2 regions of the Thermaerobacter subterraneus DSM 13965 genome follow, and region 1 is predicted to be linked to the other one. Evidence: predicted binding sites of a transcription regulator. Region 1 holds the regulator's gene; the other holds the start of a gene.
The links. The regulator HrcA, encoded in region 1, represses chaperone genes, less so after heat shock. The targets are predictions, from matches to a motif close to TGTTAGCACTCNNNNNNNNNGAGTGCTAACA.

Region 1 (3,214 bases):
GCAGGTCGATGCCGTGCTCCTTCTTGAACTCCTCGGCCAGCCAGTCGATGATCCGCTGGTCGAAGTCGTCCCCGCCCAGGTGGTTGTTGCCGCTGGTGGCCCGGACCTCGAAGACGCCGTCCCCCAGTTCCAGGATGGACACGTCGAAGGTGCCGCCGCCCAGGTCGAAGACCAGGATCTTCTGGTCTTCTTCCTTGTCCAGGCCGTAGGCCAGGGCGGCCGCCGTGGGCTCGTTGATGATGCGCAGCACCTCGAGGCCGGCGATGCGGCCGGCGTTCTTGGTCGCCTGGCGCTGGGCGTCGTTGAAGTAGGCCGGAACGGTGATCACCGCCTGGGTGACCGGCTCGCCCAGGTAGGCCTCGGCGTCCTGCTTGAGCTTGCGCAGGATCATGGCCGAGATCTCCTCGGGGGAGTAGAGCTTGCCGTCCACCTCCACCCGGGCGTCCCCGTTGGGCCCTTCCACCACCTTGTACGGCACCCGCCCGGCCTCGTCCCGCACCTCGGCGAAGCGCCGCCCCATGAAGCGCTTGATGGAGAAGATGGTCCGCTCGGGGTTGGTGACGGCCTGCCGCTTGGCCACCTGGCCCACCAGCAGCTCGCCGCCCTTGGACCAACCCACCACGGAAGGAGTCAGGCGGCTCCCCTCGGCGTTGGTGATCACCGTGGGCTCGCCGCCCTCCAGCACCGCCACCACGGAGTTGGTGGTGCCCAGGTCGATGCCCACCACCTTGCCCATGTCGCGTCGCCTCCTCCAGCACTCAACCTGCGGCCGGTGCGCCGGCTCCGGTTCATCCGGACGAACCGGCCGTCCCCTCGCCCGGGGCGGCCTCCGGCGGCGCCACGGCCACCTTCACCATGGCCGGGCGCAGCGTTCGTCCCCGGTACAGGTAGCCCTTCTGGAACACTTCGATGACGGTCCCGTCGGGATGCTCGGCCGTTTCCTCCCGCGCCACCGCCTCGTGCCGGTAGGGGTCGAAGGGCTGCCCCTGGGCCGCGATGGGTTCCACCCCGGCCTGGCGCAGCACCTCGAGGAACTGCCGGTGGACCATGGCGACCCCCTGCACCACCGGGTGGTCGTCCTCGCCGGCGGCCGCCAGGGCCCGCTCCAGGTTGTCGACCACCGGCAGCAGCGCGCGGGCCAGCTCGGCCTCCGCCTCCTGCCGCCACCGGGACTGCTCTTCCATCATGCGCCGGCGGTAGTTGGTGAAATCGGCCTGCAGCCGGCGCAGCTGATCCAGGGTCTCCTGGGCCTGCCGCCGGGCCGCCTCGGCCTCCGCCCGGGCGGCAGCGGCCTCGGCCCGCGCCGCCTCGGCTTCCGCCCGGGCCTGATCCAGCTGGCGCCGCGCATCGGCCAGGGCCGCCTGGGCCGCACCCAGGTCCCCTGCCGGTTCGTCCCCGGAGCCGGGGCCGGATTCACCGGACCCTTCCGGCACCGCGCCCCCTGGAGTATTCGTCACCGCCTCACCCGTCACGATGGGCCCTGCCTCCTTCCCAGCGCCCCGCACCCGTCCCGGCTCCCGGACAAAAAAGCCCCGCCACCGGCTGGCAGGGACAAGCTTTCCCGTCCGGCGGCGGGCCCGGTCACCGAACCGACCGCTCGAGGGCTTCGGTCAGCAGCTGGGCCAGCAGCTCCATCAAGCTGGTGATCCGGGGGTAGTGCATCCGCTTGGGGCCGAGCACGGCAATGCGACCGGCCACCTCGCCACCAAGACGGTACGTGGCGCTGACCACGCTGCAGTCGTACAGATCGGGGTACGGGTTCTCGTGTCCGATGGTGATGACCAGCTCGTCGTTCCCCTGCCGGCCCAGCAGGTCCCGAACCAGCTCCTGCCGCTCCACCAGACCCAGCACGGCCTGGGCCCGCTCCAGGTCCTGGAACTCCGGCTGGCGGAACAGGCGGCGCGTGCCCATGACGAAGACCGGGTGGTCGTCGTCCGAGGCCGAAGGCCGCAAGGCCTCCAGCGCCACCTCCAGCAGCGCCCCGCAGGCCGCCAGCTCGTCGTAGAGCTCCCGCAGCACCGTGTGCCCCACCCGGTCCAGGGTCAGGCCGGCCAGGCGCCGGGTCAGGGCCGCCGAGATGCGCTGCAGGTCCGCCTCGCTGGCGGGTTCGGGCAGCTCCACCAGCCGCTGCTGGACCAGCCCCTCGTCGGTCACCAGGACCAGCACCGCGCGCCGCTCGCTGAGGGGGAGCACCTGCAGGTGCCGGAAGGTCACGGGCTCCACCCGCGGAGCCTCCACCAGGGCCAGGCAGTCCGTGGCCTCGCTGAGGACCTGGGCCGTCTGCCGCAGCAGGCGGCCCACCTGGTCGACCCGCTCGGCGTAAAGCCGGCGCAGGCGTTCGACCAGCTCCGGCGGCGGGACCACGGCCTCCATCAGCATGTCGACGAAGAAGCGGTACCCGCGGTCCGACGGGATGCGCCCGGCCGAGGTGTGGGGTTGCTCGAGGAAACCCATCTCCTCCAGATCCGCCATCTCGTTGCGGATGGTGGCCGGGCTCACCCCCAGCCCGTACTTGCGGGCCAGGGTCCGGGAGCCCACGGGTTCCGCCGTGTCGACGTAGTCTTCCACCACCGCTTTGAGGACCTGCTGCTTGCGCCGGTCCATGGTGATTCCCCCCTCGGCTCCGGACCCCGCTTCCCCACCGGGTACCTGCACCTGCCGCAAGCCGGCGGACCCGGGACCCTTCCAGCCCGGGGCTTGCCGGGGCCAAAAGGGCGGCAGGCTGCAGGCCGGCAGCCGTGGCCGGTACGGCCCAGCACCCATGGCCGGACCGGCGACCTCGACCCGGGCCGCCCGGTGGGCCCTCTCCGGAGACCGAGTCGACGCCCGCTGCCGGAGCCGGCTGCCGCCTGCCCGGCGGTCTCACGGACCCGGAGCCGGCGCCCGGATGCGGGCCGGTTAGCACTCAATATCAGAGAGTGCTAATGATCCTCTTAACAAGGTAGCACCGGCGGCGCCGGCCGTCAACGGGACGGGTCCGCGCCGACGAACTCGGCCAGCACGCTGTTGGCCACGGGCACCGCTTGAAGGCTGAGGCGCAGGTACCCTGCCTCCCGCAGGAGCCAGCCCCCGGCCAGCAGCCGGGCCACCGCCTCCGGGAAGGCTTCCGCCGGGGTCAGGCCGAACCGCCGGGCGAAGCGAGCCTCCTCAACCCCCTCGGCCAGGCGCAGGCCCAGGATCATGGTCTCCTCCATCGCCTGGCGCCGGCCGACGG
Region 2 (3,214 bases), 2.0 Mb from region 1:
GTCCGAGGTGGTCTCTTCGATCTGCCGCTTGATGACGTTGATGCGGGCCTTGATCTTCTGCGGGTCGCCGGCGCCTTCGACGATGGTCGTGTTCTCCTTCTCCACGACCACCTTCTTGGCGCGGCCGAACATGTCAGGGGTGACGTTCTCCAGCTTGATGCCCAGGTCTTCGGAGACCACCTGGCCGCCGGTGAGGATGGCGATGTCCTCCAGCATGGCCTTGCGCCGGTCGCCGAAGCCGGGCGCCTTCACCGCGCAGGACTGCAGGGTGCCGCGGATCTTGTTGACCACCAGGGTGGCCAGGGCCTCGCCCTCCACGTCCTCGGCGATGATCAGCAGCGGCTTGCCCCGCTCCACCACCCGCTGGAGGACCGGCAACAGGTCATTGACCGAGGAGATCTTGCGGTCGGTGATCAGGATGAAGGGATCCTCCAGGACGGCCTCCATGGCCTCCGGGTCGGTGACGAAGTACGGCGACAGGTAGCCCCGGTCGAACTGCATGCCCTCCACGACCTCGACGGTCGTGTCCAGGGTCTTGCTCTCCTCGACCGTGATGACGCCGTCCTTGCCGACCTTCTCCATGGCGTCGGCGATCATCTTGCCGATCTCTTCGTCGTTGGCGGAGATGGAGGCCACCTGCTGGGTCGCCGACTTGGTCTCCACGGGCTTGGCGATCCGCTTGATCTCCTCCACCACGGCGGCGACCGCCTTCTCGATGCCCCGCTTGACCAGGATCGGGTTGGCGCCGGCGGCCACCACCTTCATGCCCTCGCGGACCATGGCCTGGCCCAGCACGATGGCGGTGGTGGTACCGTCACCGGCCACGTCGTTGGTCTTGGTCGCCACCTCCGTCAGGAGCTTGGCGCCCATGTTCTCGAAGGGGTCCTTGAGTTCGATCTCCCGCGCGATGGTCACACCGTCGTTGGTGATGGTGGGGGAGCCGAACTTCTTCTCCAGGACCACGTTGCGGCCCTTGGGCCCCAGCGTGATCTTGACGGCGTTGGCGACGGTGTTCAGCCCCTTTTCGAGGCTGCGCCGCGCCTGCTCGTTGAAGACCAGCTGCTTCGGCATGCCGCTTCCCCTCCTCGGTTACTGAACGATGGCCAGAATGTCCCGCTCGCTGAGGATCAGCAGCTCCTCGTCATCCAGCTTGACCTCGGTGCCGGCGTACTTGGAGAAGATGACCCGGTCACCTTCCTTGACCTCCAGGGGCACCTTCTGGCCATTCTCGAGGATGCGGCCCGTGCCCACGGCCAGGACCTCACCCTGCTGGGGCTTCTCCTTGGCCGTGTCCGGCAGGATGATCCCGCCCTTGGTCCGCTCCTCTTCCTCCAGCACCTTGACGACCACCCGGTCGCCGAGAGGGCGCAGCTTCACCGAAACGGTCCCTCCCTTGGGCTGCGGCTGAACGCTCACCGCCGTGCACCTCCCTGAAAGGATGCAGGTTGGTTCCGGGGCGCCCGGCCACAGCGATTGGATGATGGATTGCGGCATGACCGGCCGGCGGGCCGGCGGGCCGGAGCCCCCGGGCCGCTGGACGCCTGTCCTGTTAGCACTCCCTTCCGGAGAGTGCTAAGCCACCGACTATGGTAAAGCGGCCAAAAACGGTCGTCAAGCCCCGATTTGGCCGCCGCTCCCAACTCGGCCGCTTATCCTGTTCCCGCGCGAGGGGCGCTTTATGCGTGGCCGGTCAGGCATGGCCGGATGGTGCGCCTGAGGGCGGGGGCGGGAGAGGGTGGCCCGGCGCGTCGTGACCGCCCCCCTGCAGGATGGCCACGGCATGGGCCAGCAAGGGTTCCAGCGCCGCCAGGCACTCGGCCACCCCCCGGGGGCTGCCCGGCAGGTTGACGATCAGGGTGCGGCCCCGGATGCCCGCCACCCCCCGGGAAAGGTAGGCCATGGGGTTGGCCGCGCCCGTGGCGGCCCGCATCCGCTCGGGCAGCCCGGGCACCAGGCGCTCCACCACGTCCAGGGTGGCTTCCGGCGTGACGTCCCGGGGCCCCAGGCCGGTGCCGCCGGTGGTGAAGACGATGTCCGCCCGCCCGGCCGCCGCCCGCAGCCAGCGGGCGATGGCGTCCCGGTCATCGGGCACCACGCCGCGGTCCACCACCACCGCCCCGCCCTCGGCAGCCCAGCGGGCCAGGTACTCGCCGCTGTCATCCCGGCGCCATCCCTGGCTCACTCCGTCGCTCACGGTCAGGATCGCCACCCGCACGGCCTTCACCTTCCCTTCCGGTCCCCCGGGTTGCGGGTCTGCGGTGGCCCCGGGGGCAGGGGTTGCCGTCATGCCCGCGGGCCCGGGGGCCCCACCGGCTCGCCCAGGTCCTCCCAGGCCGGCTCGTCCGGGCGGGTGTACTCGCCGCTGCGCCCGCCGGTCTTGCGCACCAGGCGGACGGCCTCGATCACCATGCCCCGGTCCAGGGCCTTGCACATGTCGATCAGGGTCAGGGCGGCCACGGTGACCGCCGTCAGGGCTTCCATCTCGACCCCCGTGCGCGCGGTGGTGCGGGCGGTGGCCTGGATCTCCACGCCCTCGGCGCCGAGCCGGAAGTCGACGGCCACCGCGTCCAGAGGCAGGGGATGGCAGAGCGGGATGAGCCGGCCGGTCTCCTTGGCCGCCAGGATGCCCGCCACCCGGGCCACGGCCCAGACGTCCCCCTTGGGCACGTCGCCCGCGCGCAGGCGGGCCAGGGTGGCCGGCGCCATGCGCACCCGGCCCCGGGCCACGGCTTCGCGGAGGGTGACGGGTTTGCCGCTGGTGTCCACCATCCGGGCCCGGCCTGCCCCGTCCAGGTGGGTCCATCCCTGGTCCCCTGCCGCCAGGCCCGGCCCGGTCCCTCCGGCGCCGGCCGGCGCCCCGGCGCCGGGAACCGCTCCCTGTCCGGAAGGCAAGGGCTCCCTCACCAGGGGATCACCTCCACCTCCGCACCCGCCGGCAGGCCCTCGATCTCCAGGGGCAGGTGGACCAGCCCCTGGGCGCCCGTGAGGGCCGAGATCAGGCCGGACTTGCGGGGCTGGGGGCGGGCACCGTACTCGCCCCCGCGCCAGATCAGGGCCACGGGTACGTACTCTTCCCGGCCCGGCGGGCGGCGCAGGGCCGTCTCCAGGCGCGCCCGGATGCGGGGGCCGGGACCGGGCTCGGGTGCAAGCCCCAGCCAGCGCTGGATCAGCGGCCGCACCAGCAGCCGGTAGACCACCAGCGCCGAGACGGGGT

Region 2: the regulator HrcA is predicted to act here: its motif matches at 1,548-1,578, upstream of groES (co-chaperone GroES).

Annotation. Positions count from the first base shown of each region.
Region 1 covers NZ_JH976535.1:330,304-333,517, reverse strand. The annotation lists gene dnaK (molecular chaperone DnaK) at 1-736, opposite strand, end outside; gene grpE (nucleotide exchange factor GrpE) at 789-1,472, opposite strand; gene hrcA (heat-inducible transcriptional repressor HrcA) at 1,582-2,604, opposite strand; gene hemW (radical SAM family heme chaperone HemW) at 2,964-3,214, opposite strand, start outside.
Region 2 covers NZ_JH976535.1:2,335,201-2,338,414, forward strand. The annotation lists gene groL (chaperonin GroEL) at 1-1,071, opposite strand, end outside; gene groES (co-chaperone GroES) at 1,090-1,416, opposite strand; gene THESUDRAFT_RS09495 (MogA/MoaB family molybdenum cofactor biosynthesis protein) at 1,691-2,287, opposite strand; gene moaC (cyclic pyranopterin monophosphate synthase MoaC) at 2,284-2,904, opposite strand; gene THESUDRAFT_RS09505 (molybdopterin molybdotransferase MoeA) at 2,901-3,214, opposite strand, start outside.